DNA from 3 places in the Streptomyces sp. NPDC044003 genome. Region 3 is predicted to be linked to each of the others. Evidence: riboswitches for the same ligand, from Rfam matches in the RefSeq annotation. Region 3 holds a riboswitch; each other region holds the start of a gene.
What was found. A riboswitch is a leader RNA that binds a small molecule or an ion and turns the genes downstream of it on or off. The one in region 3 is predicted to bind cobalamin.
Positions count from the first base shown of each region.

Region 1 (7,832 bases), on a different contig from region 3:
CCCGTCGCGGATCATCCGCTGGAGCCGCCGCCGCGCCGCGTGCTCGCTCATGCCCGTGCGCGCGCCCAGCTCCGCGTACCCGAGCCGCCCGTCGGCGCCGAGCGCGGTCAGCAGCGCCTGGTCCTGCGGCGCGGGCCGCTCGTGGAGGTGCGTGCTGTACGTCCGGGGCCGCGCGGGGGAGCCCGGTGCGCCGAGCCCGGCCCGCTCCGCCGGGTTCATCGCCCGCATCCGCCAGTCCCGCCCCTCCCCGTACAGCGTGATGCCGAGCCGGGTACGGGTGGAGCTGACCCCGCGCAGACCGCCGATCCCGCCGTGCACCGCGCGCCCGAGGGACGGCAAACCGGGGGCGGCGACGGAGAGGAACAGGTCGAAGTCCCCGGCCGTCTCGTCGACGCTGAAGACCCACGGCATCGCCGTCACCGCCGCGCTCACCCGCTCGAAGGCGCGCGGCCGGCACCGCACCTCCACATAGGCGACCGTGGCCGTCTTCGCCGCGTCGTACGCCGTGACCCAGGCGAGCCCTTCGGCGCGGAGCCGCTCGAAGCGGCGGGCCGCCGTCGTCGCGTCCACCCCGAGCGCCCGCCCGATCCGGGTCCACGGCGCGCGGGGAGCGGCCTGCAGGGCGTCGACCAGCGCGAGATCCAGCTCCGAGAAGCCCACAGGAGAGCCCCCGGTGCGGGAAACCGGCGAAGAGGCGCCTCTGCCGACGCTTTCCGGCAATTCCGGGGGGTGCTCGCTCACGGACCGGATCGTAGGGGCACTTCCGGCCGACCACCAGTTTCGGCCACCGGTGAGAGGAGTACCGTGCCTGCTCCGACCCTTCCGGCGTCCCCGGCCGCGCCGCCCGCGCACCGCGGAACCGTCCGGCTCACGGTCGTCCTGCTCTTCGCGGCCTGGCTGGTCGACTACGCCGACCGGCTCGTGATCAACCTCGTCCTGCCGTCCATCGGCGCCGAGTTCGACATCGACCGCACGCGGCAGGGCCTTGTCGTCTCCGCCTTCTTCCTCGCCTACGCCCTCTGCCAGATCCCCGGCGGCCTGCTCGCCGACCGCTTCGGCGGCCGGCGGGTGACCCTCTGGGCCCTGCTGTCCTGGTCGGTCTTCACCGCCCTCACCGGCTTCGCCTGGTCCTTCGCGGTCCTGCTCGCGCTGCGCTTCGCGTTCGGCGCGGCCGAGGGCGTCTTCCCGCCCGCCTCCCTGAAGGTCCTCGTCGAGCGCACCCGGCCCGAGGAACGCAGCGCCGCCAACGGCAAGGTGATGAGCTCCAACGCCCTCGCCGCCGTCGTCACGCCGCTCGCCGTCGCCCCGCTCGTCGCCGCCTTCGGCTGGCGCTCGGCCTTCTGGTCCACCGCCGCCCTCGGCGTCCTCGCCCTGATCGCCGTACGCCTGCTGCTCCCACCCCCGCTGCCCCGCACGGAAGAAGCCGGCGCGCCTCGCCCGCCGCTCCGCACCGTCCTGCGCAAGGGCGTCCTGTGGCGCTTCGCCCTGATGATGTTCGGCTACAACACCATCATCTGGGGCCTCAACACCTGGGTCCCCTCGTACCTCTCCGAGGAACACGGGGTCTCCCTCACCTCGGCCGGCGCCCTCCTCGCGATCCCGGCGCTCGGCGCCGCCGTCGCCACCGTCCTCGGCGGGCGGCTCGCCGACCGGCTCGGCGGCCGGCACCGCGTGATCATCGTCCCCGGCATGGCCGTCGCCGCCGTCGCCCTGCTCCTCATGGCGGACACCCCGTCCCTCACCGGCTTCGTCGTCCTCGGCACGGTCGCCGTCTTCGCCGCCTCCCTCGCGTACATGCCGATCTTCGCCGTCCCCCTCGCCGGCCTCACCCCGGAGTGCGTGGGCGTCGGCAGCGCCGTCGTCATCCTCGGCGGCCAGGTCGCCGGCATGGTCGCCCCGCCCGTCATGGGCGCGCTCGCCGACGCCTTCTCCTTCCAGGTCGCCTTCGGCTTCCTCGTCCTCGGCGCGGTGATCGCCGCCGTCATGGCCTGTCTGACCCCGCAGGACGCCGAGGCCTTCCGCACCGCCGCCGACCGCGCGCCCCGCCCCTCCCCTACCGCAGAGGAAACCGCCGCATGACCACCGATGTCGCAGCCCTTCTCGCCGGACTCGACGCGCGCCTGCCCGCCCTGCGCGCCCTGTACGAGGACCTGCACGCCCACCCCGAGCTGTCGTTCCAGGAGTTCCGTACGGCCGGTGTCGTCGCCGAACGGCTGCGCGCCCAGGGCTGGGAGGTCACCGAGGGCGTCGGCCGCACCGGCGTCGTCGGCGTCCTCGCCAACGGGCCCGGCCCCGTCGTCCTGCTCCGCGCCGACATGGACGCCCTCCCCGTCAAGGAGGAGACCGGGCTCCCGTACGCCTCGACCGTCACCGGCACCGACCCCGAAGGGCACGAGGTGCCCGTCATGCACGCCTGCGGGCACGACATGCACGTCACCTGCCTCCTCGGCGCCACCGGTCAGCTCGCCGGGCACCGGGACGCCTGGCACGGCACCGTCGTCGCCGTCTTCCAGCCCGCCGAGGAGGTCGGCGGCGCGCCCGCCATGATCGAGGACGGTTTCCTCGACCGCTTCCCGCGCGCCGAGGTCTGCCTCGCCCAGCACGTCGCCCCGGCCCCCGTCGGCTTCCTCGGCACCCGCCCGGGACCGGTGATGGCCGCCTCCGACAGCCTCCGGGTGACCCTCTTCGGGCGCGGTGGCCACGGCTCCACCCCCGAGACGGCCGTCGACCCGGTGGTGATGGCCGCGGCGGTCGTCATGCGCCTGCAGACCGTCGTCTCCCGGGAGATCGGCGCCGCGCAGACGGCGGTCGTCACGGTCGGCTCGCTGCACGCCGGGACGAAGGAGAACATCATCCCGGACACCGCCGAACTCAAGGTCAACATCCGCTCGACCACCCCGGCCGTACGCGACCGGGTCCTGTCCGCCGTCGAGCGGATCGTCCGTGCGGAGGCCGCCGCCTCGGGCGCCCCCAAGGAACCCGAGATCGCCCCCCTCAACTCCTTCCCCGTCACCGTGAACGAACCGGAGGCGACGGCCCGCGTGCAGACCGCGCTCGCCGAAGTCCTCGGCGAGGGGCGGGTCTTCACCCTTCCTGCGGCCGTCACCGGCAGCGAGGACTTCGGCGTCTTCGGGACCGCGCTCGGCGTCCCGTCCGTCTTCTGGCACTTCGGCGGCGCCGACCCCGCGCTGTACGCGGGCATCGACCCCGACGCCCTGCTGGCGGACGGCCTCCCCGACACCGTCCCCGCCAACCACTCGCCGCACTTCGCCCCCGTCCCCGGCCCGACGATCCCCCTCGGTGTGACCGCCCTCCTCGCGGCCGCCGCGCCGTGGCTGATCAAGCGGTCGGTGTAGGGGGAGAGAGCGTAGGGGGAGAGCTCAGCCGGTCGCCGTCCCGTACCGGGCGAGCAGGCGGGTCCGGCGGGACGGCTGGAGGTTCGCGCGGGTCACGTCCCCGTCGTAGTGGGCGAGGACCAGGGGGTCCATGACGCGGCGCCAGAGCGGCGGGACGTACGCGAGGACGATCATCCCCGCGTACCCCGTCGGCATCTCGGGGGCCTCGTCGAAGTGGCGCAGCGACTGGTAGCGCCGGGTGGGGTGGGCGTGGTGGTCGCTGTGCCGCTGGAGGTGGTAGAGGAAGACGTTCGAGGCGACGTTGTCGCTGTTCCAGCTGTGGCGCGGGGCGCAGCGCTCGTACCGGCCGCTCGCGGTGAGCTCCCGCCTGAGGCCGTAGTGCTCGGTGTAGTTGATCACTTCGAGCAGGCAGAAGCCGAAGACCGCCTGGCCCGCGAGGTACGGCAGGACCCCGGGCCCGAAGGCGAGCGAGAGCCCCGCGAAGAGCGCGAACGACAGCGCCCAGGAGCCGAGGACCGTGTTGCGCGGGCTCCACACGGACCGGCCCCGGCGGGCGAGCCGGCGCTTCTCCAGGCGCCAGGCCGAGGTGAGGCTGCCGAGGACGGTCCGGGGCAGGAAGCGCCAGAAGCTCTCGCCGAGCCGGGCGCTCGCGGGGTCCTCCGGGGTGGCGACGCGGATGTGGTGGCCGTGGTTGTGCTCGACGTAGAAGTGGCCGTACCAGGTCTGGGCGAGCGCGATCCGGGAGAGCCTGCGCTCCAGGGTCTCCGTCTTGTGCCCCAGCTCGTGGGCGGTGTTGATGGCGATGCCGGCGACCCCGCCGAGGGTGAAGGTCAGCCCGATCCTGTCCAGGAGGGAGAGGTCGCCCCGGGTGATCAGCCAGCAGCCGAGGACGAGACCGGTGTACTGGAGGGGGAGGTAGAGGTAGGTGCACCACCGGTAGTAGCGGTCCTGCTCCAGGTGGGCGATCGCGCTGTCCGGCGGGTTGGCGGAGTCCTTGCCGATGAGGTGGTCGACGACCGGGAAGATCACGTACAGGACGAGGATCCCGGTCCACCAGAAGAGGCGGAGCCCGGTGGCGGCCACCAGACCCCAGGAGAGGAAGGGGAAGGCCGGGATGAGCAGGCCGAGCAGCCAGAGCCAGCGCTTGGGGTCGCGCCAGGCGGCGGGGGCTTCGGGGGAGTCGCTGTGCAGGGCCAAGACCGGCTCCTCGGAGAGGTGGACACTTCACATGCGTTCTGTCCAGTTGATAGACGGACTGCCGGTGAGGTGTCAATGCTCTGGATAGGGGCCGGTGGATAAAGTGGGGGCACGATGACACGTTTCCGTGAGAGTGTTCGGTCCCTCCTGCGCGAGCAGGTGCTCGACGCCGCCTACCGGCTCGTCGCCGCCGACGGCTGGGGCGGGCTCCGCATGGCCGCCATCGCGCGGGCCGCCGGCATCAGCCGCCAGACGCTCTACAACGAGTTCGGCTCGAAGGAGGCCATCGGCAACGCCCTGGTCCAGCGCGAGCTGGAGGGCTTCCTCCTCGGTATCCAGCGCGAACTCGACGCCCACCGGGGCGAGTTGGAGGCGGCAGCGGCGGCGGGCGTCGGCTACACGCTGCAGCAGGCGGTGGACAACCCGCTCATCAAGAGCGTCCTGCTCGCCGCGCGCGGCGGCGAGGACGATCTTCTCGCCTACCTCACCACGCGCCCGGAGCCGGTCTTCGGCACGGCGATGGCGATGCTCGACGCGTACGCGATCGAGGCCTGGCCCGACGTCGACGAGGAGTCCCGTGGCCTCGCCGTCGAGACGATCGTGCGGCTCACCGTCAGCCACATCGTCCAGCCGGTGGCCGCGCCGGAGGAGTCGGCGCGGCGCATCGCCAGGATCACGGCACGGATCGCCTACCCGGGCGGCCGCGCCTGAGGCGGGCTCCGCGAGGAAAGGGCGAGGCCCGCTGACGGACACGGGGGATCTCCGGCAGCGGGCCTCTGTTGAATATTGTACGAGATCGTTCGGGGTGGTTCTCCCCGGGGTCGCGGCGGTGGCGAAGGGCGGGTACACGGGGTACATCTCCCCTGAGGCGCGGACACGGCCCGCCCGGGGCCGGACACCCTCGACCGCGTCGCCCGTGCCGACGAGGAGGCCGCCGTGGCAGGCAGAAGCACAGGGTTCGTACAGTCCTTCAACCGTCTCGGCGGGTACGGCTTCGTCGTCCCCGTGGGCTCCGAGGAGCAGGTGTACTTCCGTGCCGAGGACATCGAGAGCGAGGAGCGGACGGTCTCCGAGGGGCAGCAGGTCTCCTTCGTCCTGGTCCTCGGCGACGGCCGCTTCGAGGCGAAGGAACTGCGCGTCTGACGCCGACAGGCGTCCCCGGGGGCGTCGACAGGCGTCCCGGGGCGCGGCGACCGGCCGGTGGTACTGTGCCGAGGCCAGTCGCACCTTTGTACGCACCTGAACGGGTACGTCCACGGGTCAGGGAATCCGGTGGAAGACCGGAACTGACGCGCAGCGGTGAGGGCGACGGGCGGAGCATCGGCCACTGGGCGGCACGACGGGCCCGGGAAGGCGCTCCGTCCGGCTGACCCCGAGTCCGAAGACCTGCTGGCGGCCCCGGCGGCACGCTGCCGTCCGGGGAGCACCGTACGACAGGCTCCGCGTATGAGCCGTGGACGCAGAGGAAGTTCCCCGTGCCGCTCGCACACCCCGTCCGATCCGCCGTGCCCGCCCTGGCCGGCGTCCTCCTCCTCACCGCGACGGTGACCGGCTGCGGCGGTGGAACCGCCGCGCCGACCGGGAAGGGAGCGGCCCCGGAGCGCGGCTACCCCGTCACCTTCGACGACAACTGCGGACGGCCGGTCCGCGTCGACCGCGCGCCGCGCCGGGCCGTCGCCCTCGACCAGGGAGCGGCGGAGATCATGCTCTCCCTCGGCCTCGCCGACCGCATGGTGGGCACCGCCACCTGGACCGACCCGGTGCTCAAGGGCCTGGAGAAGGAGAACGCGAAGGTCCCGCGCCTCGCCGACCGCTACCCCTCCTTCGAGAAGGTCCTCGACACCGAACCCGACTTCGCGGCCGCCTCGTTCGCGTACACCCTCGGCAAGGGCGGGGTCGCGCCCCGCGAACGCTTCGAGCAGCTCGGCGTCCCCACGTACCTCTCGCCCACCGACTGCGTCGGCAAGGACAACAGCGGCGACGGCGACGGCGTCCGCACCCGCCCGCTCACCATGGACACCGTCTACGGCGAGATCCGCGACCTGGCCCGGGTGTTCGGCGTTCCCGAGCGGGGCGAGAAGCTCGTCGCCGGGCTCAAGGCCCGGGTCGCGAAGGCCACGGCGGCGGCCGACTTCACCGACGCCACCGTCCTCTACTGGTACTCCGACGCCAAGGCGCCCTACATGGCGGGCTGTTGCGGGGCGCCCGGGATCGTCACGAACGCGCTCGGGGCGAAGAACGTCTTCGACGACACCCGCGAGGAGTGGCCCCAGGTCAACTGGGAGACCGTCGCGGACCGTGACCCCGACGTCCTCGTGATCGGCGATCTGACCCGCCGCGCGCAGTCCGCCGAGAGCGCGGCGAAGAAGATCGAGTTCCTGGAGTCCGACCCCCTCACCAGAAACATGACGGCCGTGAAGCACAAGCGGTACGTCCTGCTCAGCGGCCAGGCGATGAACCCCACCCTGCGCACCGTCGAGGGCGTGGAGAAGGTGGCGGCCGCGCTCCGCTCGTACGGTCTCGCGAAGTGAGGACCGCTCAACGGGCGGTCACGTCCGCCACGGTGCTCCTGTGGACGGCGGCCGGACTCGTGCTGCTCGGCCTGTCCGTGGCCGTGGCCGTCACCATCGGCCCGGCGGACATCGGCGTCGGCGAGGCCGGTTCCGTGATCGCCGCCCACCTCGGCGGCGGCGTCTCCGAACTCCCGCCGATCCGCGACGGGATCGTCTGGGACCTGCGGCTGCCGCGTACCCTCCTCGCCGCCGTCTGCGGCGCCGGACTCGCCGTCTGCGGGGCGGTGATGCAGTCGCTCCTGCGCAACCCGCTCGCCGACCCCTTCGTCCTCGGCGTCTCCTCCGGAGCGTCGACCGGCGCGGTCGCGGTCGTCGTCCTCGGTGTCGGCGGCGGGGTCCTCTCCGTCACCGGCGGGGCGTTCCTGGGGGCGGTGGTCTCCTTCGCGCTCGTCCTGCTGCTCAGCCACACCCTCGGCGGCTCGACGGACCGGGTGGTCCTCGCGGGCGTCGCCGCGATGCAGCTCTTCTCCGCCCTCACCTCCTTCGTCGTGATGACCGCCGCCGACGCCGAGACCACCCGGGGCGTGCTCTTCTGGCTGCTCGGCTCGCTCGCCGGGGCCGGCTGGAGCGAGGTGTGGCTGTGCCTCGCCGTGCTCGTGGCGGCCCTGCTGATCTGCGGCGGGTACGCGAGGACTTTGGACGCCTTCGCCTTCGGCGAGGAGGCCGCCGCCTCGCTCGGCGTCGCCGTCGCGCGGACCCGGCTCGT
Region 1 is NZ_JBWKFA010000023.1:12,746-20,577, reverse strand. Features, by position in the region: gene AC07AW_RS40790 (Lrp/AsnC family transcriptional regulator) at 1-660, opposite strand, end outside; gene AC07AW_RS40785 (MFS transporter) at 805-2,079, shown strand; gene AC07AW_RS40780 (amidohydrolase) at 2,076-3,356, shown strand; gene AC07AW_RS40775 (alkane 1-monooxygenase) at 3,381-4,553, opposite strand; gene AC07AW_RS40770 (TetR/AcrR family transcriptional regulator) at 4,668-5,264, shown strand; gene AC07AW_RS40765 (cold-shock protein) at 5,490-5,696, shown strand; cobalamin riboswitch at 5,770-5,947, shown strand; gene AC07AW_RS40760 (ABC transporter substrate-binding protein) at 6,029-7,084, shown strand; gene AC07AW_RS40755 (FecCD family ABC transporter permease) at 7,081-7,832, shown strand, end outside.
Region 1: linked by a shared signal. The riboswitch ahead of AC07AW_RS40760 (ABC transporter substrate-binding protein) and the one ahead of metE (5-methyltetrahydropteroyltriglutamate--homocysteine S-methyltransferase) in region 3 are both predicted to bind cobalamin.

Region 2 (7,832 bases), on a different contig from region 3:
CTGGAACACCCCGATCGGCCAGCCCTGGTTCCAGGCGCGCAGCGCCATGCCGAAGGCGGCGGTCGACTTCCCCTTGCCGACGCCGGTGTGCACCATCACCAGTGCCCGGTTGCGGCGCTGACGGGTGGTGAGACCGTCGTCGGGCACGACGGTCGGCTGTCCCTGCGGCATTAAGCGGCCCTCCATGCTGTCTGCGTTGTCTGTCCTGCTGCCTGTACGTCTCGGACGAGGCCGGCGATCGAGTCGGCGCGCAGCTCGTCCAAGGTGACGGCGGTGCCGCCGAGTTCACGCGCCAGGGTCCCCGCGAGCCCGAGGCGCACCGGGCCGGTCTCGCAGTCCACGACCACCGAGGCCGTGCCGTCGGCGGCGTGCAGCCGCGCCGCGCGGGCCGCGAGCGCCACCGGGTCGGCCCCGCCGCCGGTCGCCCGCCCGTCGGTCACGACGACGAGCAGCGGGCGGCGCGAGGGGTCCCGCAGCCGTTCGACCCGCAGCACGTCATGGGCCTTGAGCAGCCCGGCGGAGAGCGGCGTACGGCCTCCGGTCGGCAGCTTCTCCAGGCGGGCGGCGGCCGCGTCCACGGAGGAGGTCGGCGGCAGCGCGACCTCGGCGTCCCGCCCCCGGAAGGTGACGAGACCGACCTTGTCGCGCCGCTGGTAGGCGTCGAGCAGCAGCGAGAGCACCGCGCCCTTCACGGCGCTCATCCGCTGCCGCGCCGCCATGGAACCGGAGGCGTCCACGGCGAAGAGCACCAGGTTCCCCTCCCGGCCCTCCCGGGTCGCCTGCCGCAGGTCGTCGCGGCGGACCACCAGACCGGGCCCGGACCGGCCGCGCGCCCGCTGGTGCGGGGCGGCGGCCTGGACGGTCGCGGCCAGGTGCAGCTTGGTCAGCGCGCCCCGGGGCCGGGTGGAGCCGGTGGTACGGCCGTGCTCGGTGCGGGCCCGGGAACGGCGCCCGGCCGCGCCCTCGCCGAGACCGGGAACGCTCAGCACCTTCGTACGGAAGGGCTCGCCGGCCTTGACGGCGGCGCGCTCGCCGGCGCCGGAGCCCTGCGGGGCGGGCGCGCTCTCCGGTGCCTCGGCGGAATCGGGCGCAGGACCCTCGGGCCCCTCACCCTGCGGCGGGACACCCCCACCCCCGCCGGGACCGCCGTCACCGGGCCCGTCCGGCTCGGGATCGTCGTCCGGCGCGTCCCCCTTGAACTGCTCCAGGGTCTCGTCGAGCTTGTCCTCGTCGAGGCCGGGCGCGTCGAAGGGCGAGCGGCGCCGGCGGTGGGGGAGGGCCAGGAGCGCGGCCTGCCGCACGTCCTCCGAGGTGACCTCGGTCCGTCCGGCCCAGGCGGCGAGGGCGGTCGCGGTGCGGGCCATCACGATGTCGGCGCGCATGCCGTCCACCTCGAAGGCGGCGCAGGTTGCGGCGATCTGGAGCAGCACGGCGTCGCCGAGGGCGACCTGCGGCAGCAACGCCCGGGCGGCGACGATCCGTTCCCGCAGGGCGGCTTCCTCGCCGGCCCAGCGGGCGGCGAAGGCGACCGGGTCGTCCTCGAACGCGAGCCGCCGCCGGACGACCTCGACCCGCTGCTCCGGGTCCCGCGAGGCGGCGACCTCCACGGTGAGACCGAAGCGGTCGAGCAACTGCGGCCGCAGCTCGCCCTCTTCGGGGTTCATGGTCCCGACGAGCAGGAAGCGGGCGGCGTGCCGTACGGAGACGCCTTCGCGTTCGACGTGGGAGGCGCCCATGGCGGCGGCGTCGAGGAGGTGGTCGATGAGGTGGTCCGAGAGGAGATTGACCTCGTCGACGTAGAGGATCCCGCGGTGCGCGGCGGCGAGGAGGCCCGGCTCGAAGGCCTTCACGCCCTCGGCGAGGGCCTTCTCGATGTCGAGCGAGCCGACGAGCCGGTCCTCGGAGGCGCCGACGGGCAGCTCGACCATCCGGGCGGCCCGTGCGGTGCCGGGTGCGTCGTCGTGCGGCCCGTCCGGGCAGCCCGGGTCGGGGGAGGCCGGGTCACAGCTGAACCGGCAGCCCGCGACGACGGCCACGGGAGGCAGCAGCTCGGCGAGGGCGCGGACCGCGGTGGACTTCGCCGTGCCCTTCTCGCCGCGCACGAGCACCCCGCCCACGGCCGGGCTGACGGCGTTCAGCAGCAGCGCGAGCCGCAGGTCGTCCATGCCGACGACGGCGGTGAACGGATAGCGGGTGCTCATCGGGGGTTCGCTCCTTCGGTGCGTACGGATGTCTGGACCGGGCGGGCGCTCACGGTGCCCCCGGCGGTACGAACGGCAGCCCCTTCGGGGCTCCCTCCTCGATCAGCCGCAGCAGCGCGTCCGTGTCGGCGTGCTCCTCGATCAGGTCGCCGAGGCGGTCGAGCTGCTCCTCGCGCAGCGCGCCGAAGCTCGTGTCCGGGGCCGGCACGAACCGCCGACCCGCCGCCGCCGCGACCTCGCGGAGGAACGCCCGGCGGAAGCCGTCGCTCTCCAGCGAGCCGTGCCAGTGAGTGCCCCACACGGAGCCGACCCGGCACCCGTCCAGGAACGGTTCCCCGCCGTCCACGGTGGCGACGCCGTGGTGGATCTCGTACCCCTCGACCCGTTCGCCGAGCGCCTCGCCGACCGGCCGGTCGAGGGTCTTCTCGACCCCGAACCGCACCCGTACGGGCAGCAGTCCGAGTCCGTCGACGAGACCCGCCTTCGACTCGACCTCGTCCTCGATGCGCTCGGCCAGGGCCTGGAAGCCGCCGCAGATGCCGAGCACCGGCCGGCCCTCGGCCGCGCGCCGGACGAGGGCGTCGGCGAGGCCCCGCTCCCGCAGCCAGGCGAGGGCCTTGACCGTGCCCCGGGTGCCCGGCACGACGACGAGGTCGGCGTCGACGAGCTCCTCGGGCCGGTCCACGAACCGGACGACGACACCCGGTTCGGCGGCGAGCGCGTCGACGTCCGTGAAGTTGGACATCAGCGGCACCGCGCAGACGGCGACCCGCAGCACGTCCGCGCCGACGGGCGGCGCGACGACCGACTCGCGGACGGTGCCCCGCAGGGAGACCCGCAGGCCGTCCTCCTCGTCGATGCCGAGGCCGTGCGCGTACGGCAGGACACCGAACGTCCGGCGCCCGGTGAGCCCGTGCAGCATGTCCAGGCCCGGCTCCAGGAGGGTCACGTCACCCCGGAACTTGTTGACCAGGTAGCCCGCGATCAGCGACTGGTCCTCGGGCGCGAGCAGCGCCGTCGTCCCGAAGAACTGGGCGAAGACCCCGCCCCGGTCGATGTCCCCGACGACGACCACGGGCAGCTGCGCGGCGCGCGCGATGCCCATGTTCACGATGTCCGTGCGCCGCAGGTTGATCTCGGCCGGACTCCCCGCCCCTTCGCAGATCACGGCGTCATACGTGCCCCGCAGCTCCTCCAGGCACGCCATGACCGGCTCGAAGAGCGTCTGCTGGCGGCCTCCGTGGTAGCCGCGGGCGCTCATCTCGCCGACCGGCCTGCCCATGAGGACGACCTGGCTGGAGCGGTCGCTGCCGGGCTTGAGCAGCACCGGGTTCATGAGGGCGGTCGGCTCCACCCGCGCGGCCTGCGCCTGCATGGCCTGCGCGCGGCCGATCTCGGCGCCCTCCCGGGTGACGAAGGAGTTGAGGGACATGTTCTGTCCCTTGAACGGCGCCACCTTGACGCCCTGCCGGACCAGCCAGCGGCAGATGCCGGCCGTGACGACGCTCTTGCCCGCGTCGGACGTGGTCCCGGCGACGAGCAGCCCCCCACCCCTCATGCGTTCCTCCGCTTCAGCGCGCTCGCGATCATGCGGCCGCCGACGCAGGCGGCCAGGGTCAGTCCGGTGATCCGGCGGGAGAGCCGGACCGCGCGGTCGATGTCGGCGACCTCGACGGGCCGCCCCTCCTCGTTGAGGACGGGCCGGTGCTCGACCCGCCCGGCGTACGAGAGGGTGCCCCCGAGCCGTACGCCGAGGGCGCCCGCGAAGGAGGCCTCGACCGGTCCCGCGTTGGGGCTCGGGTGCTTCGCGGCGTCCGCCCGCCAGGCTCGTACGGCGCCGCGCGGGTTCCCGCCGGCGACGGTCGCGAGCACGGCGGTCAGCCGGGCGCCGGGCCGGCCGGCCACGTCGTCGAGGCGGGCCGAGGCCCAGCCGAAGCGGCGGTACCGGGGCGACTTGTGGCCGACCATCGCGTCGAGGGTGTTCACCGCGCGGAAGCCGACCAGGCCCGGCACGCCCGCGACCGCTCCCCAGAAGAGGGCGCCCACGACCGCGTCGGAGGTGTTCTCGGCGACGGACTCGACGACCGCGCGGGCCATCGCGGGACCGTCGAGGGACTGCGGGTCGCGCCCGCACAGGTGAGGCAGCCGTTCCCGGGCGACCTCCAGGTCCCCCGCGGCGAGGGCGCCGCCGATCGCGCGGGCCTCGCGTCCCAGGGTCGTACCGCCGACGACGGCCCAGACCGAGGCGGCGGTGAGGGCGACGGAGGCGGCGCGGCTGCCCCGTACCGTACGGGCGGCGAGGGCGCTGGCCGCGACGGTGGCGCCGGCGCAGACGGCGGTGTGCAGGGCGCCCCAGCCGCGGTGGTCGTGCCAGAGGGCCTTCTCGACCCTGCCCGCGGCCCGGCCGAAGGCGGCGACGGGGTGTCCGCGGCGGGGATCGCCGACGAGCAGGTCGACGGCGAGTCCGGCCGCCGCGCCGTACGCGAAGACACCGGTGGCTCTGGAGAAGGTGGGGCTGCGGCCGGGCATGGCGATGTGTCCTCACTCAGGGTCCGCGCCCTGGATCGACGTGACCGGCGGCGAGAGTTCCTGACTCCCGGACCCCTCGGATCCGGTCACAGTGGCGGGACCGCGCCGGAATCGCACCGGACTTCCTCTACTGCCGCCGTAATGGCCTCGGCAGTCCACCACGGCCCGAGAACAGCCGTCAACTCACCCTTGACCTGCACCGCGTCACTGTGCGAAGCACCACAAACACGGCAGCGGAAACAAGCGGCCGGGCGGCCCGCACCCGAAGGTGCGGACCGCCCGGCCGGTCATGCTCGATACGTCAGGCGACGATCAGGTAGATGCCGTACGCCACGGCCGCCATGCACAGGGCGAAGCAGGCGTAGGCGCCGGTGCGGGCCAGGGCGGCGGAGCCTCCCTGGGCGGCGGCCTGCTCCTGCTTGGAGAGGCCGATGACACCGAGGGTGAAGAGGCCCACGAGGGCGACGGTCGCCACGAGGCTGACTCCGAAGACGGAGCCGAGGGCTGCCCAGTCGATCTTCATGCTTGGTTCCAGTTCCTTAGACCGCGGCGGTGGCCGGGGGAGCGGCCGGGTCCGTGGGGACCGGCGCGGGGATGGTGGTCTTCAGGTCCTCGTCCGCGACGGCGGCGACGGTACCGGCCGGCGGCGGGGTGACGGCCGCGATCGCGGTGGTCACGACGCCCTCGGGCTCGGCGTCGGTGTCGACCTCGTTGACGTTGGTGTGGTCGACCGGCTGGCGGCGGGAGACGAGCCAGATGCCGAGGCAGGAGGCGGCGAGGAAGGCCGCGACGACGTAGACGCCCCAGTTGCCCTGACGGGCGACGTACTCGGCACCGGCGGCGACCAGGCCGGCGGCCGGCAGGGTCAGGCCCCAGGCGACGAACATCCGGGTGGCGGTCGACCAGCGGACGACACCGCCCTTGCGGCCCAGACCCGCACCCATGACGGCGCCGGAGACGGAGTGCGTGGTGGAGAGGGAGAAGCCCAGGTGGGAGGAGGCCAGGATGACGGTGGCCGCGCTGGTCTGGGCGGCGAAGCCCTGCTGCGGCTGGAGGTCGGTGAGGCCCTTGCCCATGGTGCGGATGATGCGCCAGCCGCCGAGGGCCGTGCCGAGCGCGATCGCCGTACCGGCGGAGACGATGACCCAGACCGGCGGGTTGGCGCCGGAGGGCAGGGAGCCGCCGGCGACCAGGGCGAGGGTGATGATGCCCATCGTCTTCTGGGCGTCGTTGGTGCCGTGGGCGAGGGAGACGAGACCGGCGGAGGCGATCTGGCCGACGCGGTAGCCCTTGGCCGTGTCCTTCTCGGAGGTCTTGGCGCCGATCCTGTACGTCAGCTTCGTGGCCAGCATCGCGGCGATGCCGGCGACGATCGGCGCGGCGACGGCCGGGATGAGGACCTTGCTGACGACGACCTCGCCGTTGACGCCGCTGACGCCGATCGAGGCGACGGTCGCGCCGATGAGGCCGCCCATGAGGGCGTGGGAGGAGCTGGAGGGCAGTCCGACCAGCCAGGTCACCAGATTCCAGAGGATCGCGCCGACGAGCGCGGCGAGGATCACTTCGGGCTGGATGCCGTCCTCGTTGACCAGTCCTTTGGAGATCGTCTTGGCGACCTCCACGGACAGGAACGCGCCGACGAGGTTCAGTACGGCGGACATGACCACCGCCGTCTTCGGCTTGAGGGCACCGGTCGAGATGGTCGTGGCCATCGCGTTGGCGGTGTCGTGGAAACCGTTCGTGAAATCGAACACGAGAGCTGTCACGACCACAATGGCGAGCAGCAGCGTGATGTGTTCCATTTACCCAGGCAATCGTTCGACGTCAGTGTTTCGTTGAACGTAGGCAACCTGAGTGAACGGAAGATGAACTGGGGCGGGCGACGTGGTGTCCCTAACCGGTGTCAAGAGATTCCGCTTCTCGCCCCGGGGGGCCCGGTGTCCACGATGCGGTCACCCCGGAACCACGGGCATCCCAGTCCTCCCGGGGCACATACGACCTGTCCCACTTCCTCCCCCGGCATCCCGTTCCGCTCCCTGGACAGGACCATCCGACCGGGGGACCCCGCGGACGAGACCCATGTCACTCCCGGGAGCGACCCTTCCGGTTCGCCGAGGACGGGGTCCGTCCGGCCCCGTCCGGTGGCAGCTCCACCCCGTCCTGCCGAGACTGGGAGCGTGCGCCCGGCTACAGCGACGGCAGCGGCCGTCACCACCCTGATCGGTGTCGGCGCGGCCGTGATCGCGGCCGGCCGGTACGCCAGCGACGTCGCCCTCAAGGCGCCGTCCGAACGACCACTGCCCGGAGACCCCCGGCTCACCGTGCACGCCACGGGACCCGAGCGGATCACCCTCACCCGCAGCCTCGCCTCACTGCGCCCCGGCACCTACGGGATGGAGGCCCCCGGACTGCACGCCGTCCTCGGCCCCGTCCTCGACCGGGTCCCGCACACCGCCGACACCGTCGTCCGCCGCCTGGAGCGGGTCGAGCTCGGCGTCCTCGGGCCCGGCGCCCGCGTCCGGCTCACCCCCCAGCTGCACCGGGGCACCCCCATCAGCGCCCTCGGGCTCGCCCACGAGGACGTCGAGATCCCCGGCGAACTCGGCCCGCTGCCCGCCTGGCTCGTGGCCGGCCCCCGCACCACCTGGGTGATCGCCCTGCACGGCCTCGGCACCACCCGCGAGCACCCGCTGAACCTCGTCCCCTTCTTCCACCACCGCAAGATCCCCGTCCTCGTCCCCGCCTACCGCGGCGACGAAGGAGCCCCCGCCTCCCCGGACGGCCTGGCCCACCTCGGCGACTCCGAGTGGCGGGACGTCGACGCCGCCATCCGCTACGCCGTCCGCCGGGGCGCCCGGAAGGTCGTCCTGCACGGCTGGGGGACCGGCGCCTCGATGGCCCTGCGCGCCGCCGCCGAATCGGGCGTGCGCGACCGGATCGCCGGCCTCGTCCTCGACTCCCCGGTCCTCGACTGGGCGGCCACCCTCCGCAACCTCGCGGCGGCCCACCACGTCCCCGGCCCCCTGCTGCCGCTCGCCGTCCGCGCCGCCCAGGGCAGGACCAGCCCGCGCGAGGACCTCCTCCAGGAGGCCTCCGAGCCGG
Region 2 is NZ_JBWKFA010000015.1:84,054-91,885, forward strand. Features, by position in the region: gene cobO (cob(I)yrinic acid a,c-diamide adenosyltransferase) at 1-171, opposite strand, end outside; gene AC07AW_RS37335 (putative cobaltochelatase) at 171-2,201, opposite strand; gene AC07AW_RS37340 (cobyric acid synthase) at 2,251-3,759, opposite strand; gene AC07AW_RS37345 (cobalamin biosynthesis protein) at 3,756-4,730, opposite strand; cobalamin riboswitch at 4,766-4,905, opposite strand; gene AC07AW_RS37350 (hypothetical protein) at 5,032-5,253, opposite strand; gene AC07AW_RS37355 (inorganic phosphate transporter) at 5,270-6,532, opposite strand; gene AC07AW_RS37360 (alpha/beta hydrolase) at 6,908-7,832, shown strand, end outside.
Region 2: linked by a shared signal. The riboswitch ahead of AC07AW_RS37345 (cobalamin biosynthesis protein) and the one ahead of metE (5-methyltetrahydropteroyltriglutamate--homocysteine S-methyltransferase) in region 3 are both predicted to bind cobalamin.

Region 3 (7,832 bases):
CGGACTGGAGCGTGCGGGCCGGACGTCCATGACCGTCGGCGTCCGTGTCACCGCCGAGCGGTGGAACAGCTCCGGCCCCGCCACCGAGGTCGCCACCGGGCTCCTCACCTTCGTCGCGATCGACGCCGAAGGAACGCCGCGTCCCGTACCCACGCTCGACGTCGTGCTCCCCGGCCTGTCCTGACACCCCGCTCCGTCACCCCGATCGGGTGTCCTCCACGGCGTACGGCACGAAGGAGCCGGCGTTCTCGTCCACGGCGAGCGTGCGGCCCACGGGCGGCAGTGCCCGCTGGGGGCAGTCGAGGCGTTCGCAGACGCGGCAGCCCATGCCGATCGGGGTGGCGGCGGCCTTGTTGCCGAGGTCCAGGCCGTCGGAGTAGACGAGCCGCGAGGCGTGGCGGATCTCGCAGCCGAGGCCGATGGCGAAGGTCTTGCCGGGTTCGCCCCAGCCGCCGCGGTGGCGGGTGACGGTGCGGGCGGTCCAGAGGTAGCGCTGTCCGTCGGGCATCGCGGCCACCTGGACGTGGATGCGGCCGGGCGCGGCGAACGCCTCGTACACGTTCCACAGCGGGCAGGTCCCCCCGGCACGGGAGAAGTGGAAGCCGGTCGCGGACTGGCGCTTGGACATGTTACCGGCCCGGTCCACGCGGACGAAGGAGAACGGGACGCCGCGCAGCCGGGGGCGTTGCAGGGTGCTGAGGCGGTGGCAGACGGTCTCGTAGCCGAGGCCGAAGCGGTCGGTGAGGCGCTCGATGTCGTAGCGGGTCTCCTCGGCTGCGGCGTGGAAGGTCCGGTACGGGAGGACCAGCGCGGCGGCGAAGTGGTGGGCGACGCCGATGCGGGCCAGGGACCAGGTGGTCGAGCCCTCCTCGTAGTCCTCGGAGGCGTACGCGCTCAGCAGGTCGGCGTGTTCGAGCAGGGCGAGCTGCGTGGCCATGCGGAACGCCTGCCGGCCGGGGCGCAGCCGGGGTGAGAGGTGCAGGATCCGGGTGGCGGGGTCGTAGCGGTGGAGCTGCGTGTCGGCATCGGTGGCGATGCGGATCCCGTGGCGTTCGTCGAGGCGCGTGGCGAGGGCCTGCCGTACCTCGCCCCGGCGGATGCCGATCTCGTACGCCAGCTCTTCGGCAGCGCAGTCGGCGTCGTGCAGGTAGTTGCGGCGCCGGTAGAAGAACTCGCGGATCTCCTCGTGAGGCGTGCGGCCGACGGTCGGAGTGGACTCGGCGCGTCCTGCGGTGAGTTCGGCGAGGCGTTCGGTGAGGGTGCGGTGTCCCCGGCTGAGGTCCAGCAGGAGCGTGGCCACCTGGGGAAGGCGCGAGACGAGGTCCTTGAGGTCGGAGGCGGAGAGCGCGTCCCGGTCGAGGTCGTCGGCCAGCGCCTCGCGCAGGTCGGCCAGGAGCCGGACGGTGTCCCGTTCGGAGAAGAACTCCGGGTCGACGCCGAACGCCTCGGTGACGCGCAGCAGGACGGAGACGGTCAGCGGTCGCCTGTCGTTCTCCAGCTGGTTGAGATAACTGGGCGAGAGCCTGAGGGCCTGGGCCAGTTCGGCCTGGCCCATCGTGCGGTCCTCGCGCAGCCGCCGCAGTCTCGCCCCGGCGTAGACCTTGCTCACGCGTGCTCTCCTCCCAGGTCGATCAGACCGATCAGACCGATCAGACCGATAGGGCCACACCTTAAGGCACGAGGGGATTCGCAGACTTCGCAAAGTCGCGGGAAAAACTTCGCAGAACTTGGCATTCGGGCACGCTTGATGGCACTGGGTGCCAGTGCCAGAGTCGCACCACGGCCCGTCGATCAGGCAGGCAGGTGAGGGGAATCGGGGCGCGGCTCATGCCCTGACGTCGTAGGAACCCGGTTGCTCTCGGCCGGTGCCCGGCGGGCCGCCCACACCCTCTTCGCAACTTCGCAGAGTCCGACACCGTACAGGAGAGACCACCATGGCGCAGGCAGGGACATCCGCAGCGGCACAGACCGCCGACGAGCTGGCGCGACGCTGGGCCACGGAGCCCCGCTGGAAGGGCATCGAGCGCACCTACTCCGCCGAGGACGTGATCCGGCTCGCGGGCAGCGTCCGCGAGGAGCACACCCTGGCCCGGCGCGGTGCCGAGCGGCTGTGGCGGCAGCTGCACGAGCTGGACTACGTCCACGCGCTCGGCGCACTGACCGGCGGGCAGGCCGTCCAGCAGGTCAGGGCAGGCCTCCAGGCGATCTACCTGTCGGGCTGGCAGGTCGCCGCCGACGCCAACCAGGCCGGCCACACCTACCCCGACCAGAGCCTCTACCCGGTCAACTCCGTGCCGCAGGTGGTCCGTCGGATCAACAACGCGCTGCTGCGCGCCGACCAGATCGCCACCGCCGAGGGCGGCACGGACACGACGGACTGGCTCGCCCCGATCGTCGCCGACGCCGAGGCCGGCTTCGGCGGTCCGCTGAACGCGTTCGAGCTGACCAAGGCGATGATCGCGGCCGGCGCGGCGGGCATCCACTACGAGGACCAGCTGGCCTCCGAGAAGAAGTGCGGCCACCTCGGCGGCAAGGTCCTCGTCCCCACCTCCCAGCACATCCGCACCCTCAACGCGGCCCGGCTCGCGGCCGACATCGCCGACGTGCCGACCCTGATCGTCGCCCGCACCGACGCTCTCGCCGCCAACCTCCTCACCAGCGACGTCGACGAGCGCGACGCCGAGTTCGTCACCGGCGAGCGTACGGCGGAGGGCTTCTACCGGGTCCGGAACGGCATGGCCCCGGTCATCGCCCGCGGCCTCGCCTACGCCCCGTACGCCGACCTCATCTGGGTCGAGACCGGCACCCCGGACCTCGCCCAGGCCCGCGAGTTCGCCGAGGCGATCCACGCCCGGTACCCGGACCGGATGCTGGCGTACAACTGCTCGCCGTCCTTCAACTGGAAGGCGGCGCTGGACGACGACCAGATCGCCAAGTTCCAGCGGGAGTTGGGCGCCATGGGCTACGCGTTCCAGTTCATCACCCTGGCCGGCTTCCACTCCCTCAACCACGGCATGTTCGACCTGGCCCGCGGCTACGCCGAGCACGGCATGACCGCCTATGTCGACCTCCAGGAGCGCGAGTTCGCCGCCCAGCAGCACGGCTTCACCGCCGTCAGGCACCAGCGCGAGGTCGGCACCGGCTACTTCGACCTGGTCTCCACCGCCGTCAACCCGACCTCCTCCACCACGGCGCTGAGCGGCTCCACCGAAGAGGAGCAGTTCCACTAGGACGTCCTGCCCCGGGCGGCGGTGTGCACCGAGCCCCGCCCGGTACGCCGCCCTGCCGAACCGGGGGCCGGCGGTCCACGTCCGCCCGCCCCCTTCCCTCCCAGCCCAGGAGCATCCGATGACCATCAGTGCCCCGCCCCACCGGCTTCGCGTCCTCGCCGCGCCGGGCGAGCGTCACGAGGAGATCCTCACCGCCCCCGCCCTGGAGTTCGTCGGCCGGCTCGTCGCCGCGTTCGGCGCACGCAGGCAGTGGCTCCTGAAGGAGCGGCGCCGCCGCGCCATCCGGCTCGCGACCGGCTCCCCGCTCGACTTCCCCCTCGCCACCTCGGCCGTGCGCGCCGACTCCTCCTGGCGGGTCGCCCCGCCCGCGCCCGGCCTGACCGACCGCAGGGTCGAGATCACCGGCCCGCCCGAGCGGCGGATGGCCGTCCACGCGCTCAACTCCGGGGCGCGCGTCTGGATGGCCGACTTCGAGGACGCCACCGCCCCCACCTGGGACAACGTCATCGGCGGCCAGCTCACCCTGCTCGACGCGATCGAGCGGCGCCTCGACTTCACCACGCCGGAGGGCAAGGAGTACCGCCTCGGCGAAGACCTCGCCACCATCGTCGTCCGGCCGCGCGGCTGGCACCTCGACGAGGAACACCTGTCCTTCGACGGCGCTCCGGTACCCGCCTCCCTCGTCGACTTCGGCCTGTACTTCTTCCACTGCGCCCAGCGGCAGATCGACGCCGGGCACGGCCCGTACTTCTACCTCCCCAAGCTGGAGAACGCCTACGAGGCCCGGCTGTGGAACGACGTGTTCGTCCTCGCGCAGGACCTCCTCGGCATCCCCCAGGGCACCGTGCGGGCGACCGTGCTCATCGAGACCATCACCGCCGCCTTCGAGATGGAGGAGATCCTCTACGAGCTGCGCGAGCACAGCTCCGGCCTCAACGCCGGCCGCTGGGACTACCTGTTCAGTCTCATCAAGACCTTCGGTCACCGCACCGACTTCCTGCTGCCCGACCGGGCGAAGGTCACCATGACCGCCCCCTTCCTGCGCGCGTACACCGACCTCCTCGTACACACCTGCCACCGGCGCGGCGCCCACGCCATCGGCGGCATGGCCGCCCACGTCCCGAGCAAGGACCCGGACGCGAACGAGGCCGCTCTCGCCAAGGTCCGGCTCGACAAGGAACGCGAGGCCGAGGACGGCTTCGACGGCTCCTGGGTGGCCCACCCGGCACTCGTACCGGTCTGCCGCGACGTCTTCGACGGCGTGCTCGGCGATCGCACGGACCAGATCCACCGGACGAGGGACGACGTGGAGACGACGGCGACCGACCTGCTCTCCGTGCGCCGGATCAGCGGCCCGCCCACCGAGGAGGGCGTGCGCACCAACATCGCCGTCGCCCTGCGCTACTTCGACGCCTGGCTGCGCGGCCAGGGGGCCGTCGCCCTCCACGGCCTGATGGAGGACGCGGCCACCGCCGAGATCGCCCGCGTCCAGATCTGGCAGTGGCTGCGGCACCGGGTGCTCGACCGCGAGACCGTCCTGCGGATCACGGACGAGGAACTCGCCAGGTTCGGCGCGGAGTATCCCTGGGCGGCCGTCGACCGGGTGCGGGAACTGTTCGAGGAGACCGCTCTCGCCATGGAACTGCCGTCCTTCTTCACCCCCTCCGCGTACACGCGCCACCTCGTCCGCATCCCGGAGCCGCGGGCGTGAGCGGGAACATCCGGCGCGTGGGCGTCGTGGGCGGCGGACAGATGGGCGCCGACATCGCAGAGGTGTGCGCCCGGGCGGGGCTCGACACCGTCCTGCGCGAGGTGACCCGTCCGGCGGCGCGGGCCGCCCGGGAGCGGATCGCCGTCTCCCTCGAACGAGCCGTACAGCGGAACAGACTCGACCGTGTCTCCGCCGAGGCCGCCCTGAGCCGGATCACCGCCACCGCGGAACTGTCCGACCTGGCGGACCGGCAGCTGGTGGTCGAGGCCGTCACCGAGAACGCCGCCGCCAAGACCGAGGTGTTCACCGCGCTCGACAAGATCGTCGCCGATCCGGCGGCGATCCTCGCCACCAACACCTCCTCGCTCCCCGTCATGCGCCTCGGCATGGTCACCGGCCGCGCCGACCGGGTCGTCGGACTGCACTTCTTCAACCCCGTGCCGGTCCTGCCGCTGGTGGAGGTCGTGACCACCCTGCACACCTCGCAGACCACGGCGAGGACGGTGACGCAGTTCGCCACGGACACCCTGGGCAAGACCGTCGTCCGCTCCGCCGACCGGGCCGGATTCGTCGTCAACGCCCTCCTCGTCCCGTACCTGTTGTCCGCGATCCGGATGACCGAGTCGGGCTTCGCCACCGCCCCGGACGTCGACCGGGGCATGGAACTCGGCTGCGCCCACCCCATGGGCCCGCTCCGGCTGGCCGACCTGATCGGTCTCGACACGGTCGCCTCCATCGCCGAGTCGCTCCACGACGAGTTCAAGGAACCCCTGTACGCCCCGCCGCCGCTGCTCCTGCGGATGGTGGAGGCGGGCCTGCTGGGCCGCAAGACCGGTCGCGGGTTCCACGTGTACGACCGGGAGGAGAGACCCGGTGGCCCGGGCTGACGACCCTGGGCGGCACCGCGGAACATCGGATGAGGGTCCGACGGTCCGCGTGGGGAGGGCGGGAGGCGATGTGGCGCTTCCCGCCCTCTCGCCGTGCCACGCTCCCACCCGCGTGTCCGACCTCACCGTCCGGATTCTGGACTTCGCCGTGCCACAGCGGTCGGTCCTCGTAGTGTGGTGCGCGCAGCTGGTTCGCCCCGTCAGCCAGGCGGGATGCGTCGTAAGAGGGAACCCGGTGGGAATCCGGGACTGCCCCGCAGCGGTGAGCGGGAACGACCGCCGTCATACGCACTGGGCCCGAACGGGTCTGGGAAGCGACGGCCAGTAGGAGTCCGCCGGTTGATCCCGGTGGGCGTGCCCGCGAGTCCGAAGACCTGCCCGTTGCCCGCACGCGGACGGTTCCGCGCGCGGACATCCCGGTGACCTCGAGGGCGGGTCGGCGTACATACCAGGCGGACGATCGTGCCTTGCCACGCGCGCGTCCCGTCCGGTCCGTCACCCCTTCGCGCTCTCCCCGTTCCCGGGATCTCAGGGATTCATCTCGCGAAGGAGATCTCCGTGACCACGAAGTCCGCAGCCGCGGCAGCACGGGCCACCGTGTACGGCTACCCCCGCCAGGGACAGGGCCGGGAACTGAAGAAGGCGATCGAGGGGTACTGGACGGGCCGGGTCACCTCCGCCGCCCTCCACGCCACCGCCACCGAGCTGCGCGCCGCGAACTGGCGACAGCTTGCCGAGGCGGGCATCGACGAGGTGCCCACGGGCGACTTCTCGCTGTACGACCACGTCCTCGACACCACCGTCATGGTGGGCGCGATCCCCGCACGCCACCGCGAAGCCGTCGCCGCCGACGCCCTGGACGGCTACTTCGCCCTGGCACGCGGTACGCAGGAGGTCGCCCCGCTGGAGATGACCAAGTGGTTCGACACCAACTACCACTACCTGGTGCCGGAACTCGGCCCGGACACGAGCTTCACGGCCGACTCCACCCGGCAGGTCGCCGAGCTGAAGGAGGCCCTCGCCCTCGGCCTCGCCGCCCGGCCCGTCCTGGTCGGCCCCGTCACGTACCTGCTGCTCGCCAAGCCCGCACCTGGGGTCTCCGTCGCCTTCCAGCCGTTGACCCTGCTCGACCGGCTGCTTCCCGTGTACGCCGAGGTGCTCGCCGACCTGCGGGCGGCGGGGGCCGAGTGGGTCCAGCTCGACGAACCGGCCCTCGTCCAGGACCGCACCCCGGCCGAACTGAACGCCGCCGCACGCGCCTACCGGGACCTCGGCGCGCTCACCGACCGGCCGAAGCTGCTGGTCGCCTCCTACTTCGACCGGCTCGGCGACGCCCTGCCCGTCCTGGCCAAGGCACCGGTCGAGGGGCTCGCGCTGGACTTCACCGGACCAGCCGCCGCCAACCTCGACGCCCTCGCCGCCGTCGGCGGCCTCCCCGGCAAGCGGCTCGTCGCCGGCGTCGTCGACGGCCGCAACATCTGGGTGAACGACCTGCAGAAGTCCCTCGCCACCCTCGGCACCCTCCTCGGTCTCGCCGAGCGGGTGGACGTCTCCGCCTCCTGCTCCCTCCTCCACGTGCCGCTCGACGCGTCCGCCGAGAAGGACGCCGACCCGCAGATCGTGCGCTGGCTCGCCTTCGCCCGGCAGAAGACGGCCGAGATCGTGACCCTGGCCAAGGGCCTGTCGAAGGGCACCGGCGCGATCGCAGGGGAACTCGCCGCCAACCGAGCCGCCCTCGCCTCGCGCGCCGACTCCCCCCTCACGCGTGACCCGGTCGTACGGGCCCGTGCCGCCGCCGTCACCGACGCCGACGCGCGGCGCTCCCAGCCGTACCCGGAGCGGGCCGCCGCCCAGCGGGCCCACCTCGGCCTGCCGCCGCTGCCGGTCACCACGATCGGCTCCTTCCCGCAGACCGACGAACTGCGCGCCGCACGCGCGGACCTGCGAGCCGGCCGGGTCGACACCGACGGCTACGAGGAGCGCATCAGGGCTGAGATCCAGGAG
Region 3 is NZ_JBWKFA010000003.1:346,653-354,484, reverse strand. Features, by position in the region: gene AC07AW_RS13685 (acyl-CoA thioesterase) at 1-184, shown strand, start outside; gene AC07AW_RS13680 (short-chain fatty acyl-CoA regulator family protein) at 197-1,609, opposite strand; gene aceA (isocitrate lyase) at 1,935-3,230, shown strand; gene aceB (malate synthase A) at 3,349-4,941, shown strand; gene AC07AW_RS13665 (3-hydroxybutyryl-CoA dehydrogenase) at 4,938-5,828, shown strand; cobalamin riboswitch at 6,000-6,224, shown strand; gene metE (5-methyltetrahydropteroyltriglutamate--homocysteine S-methyltransferase) at 6,387-7,832, shown strand, end outside.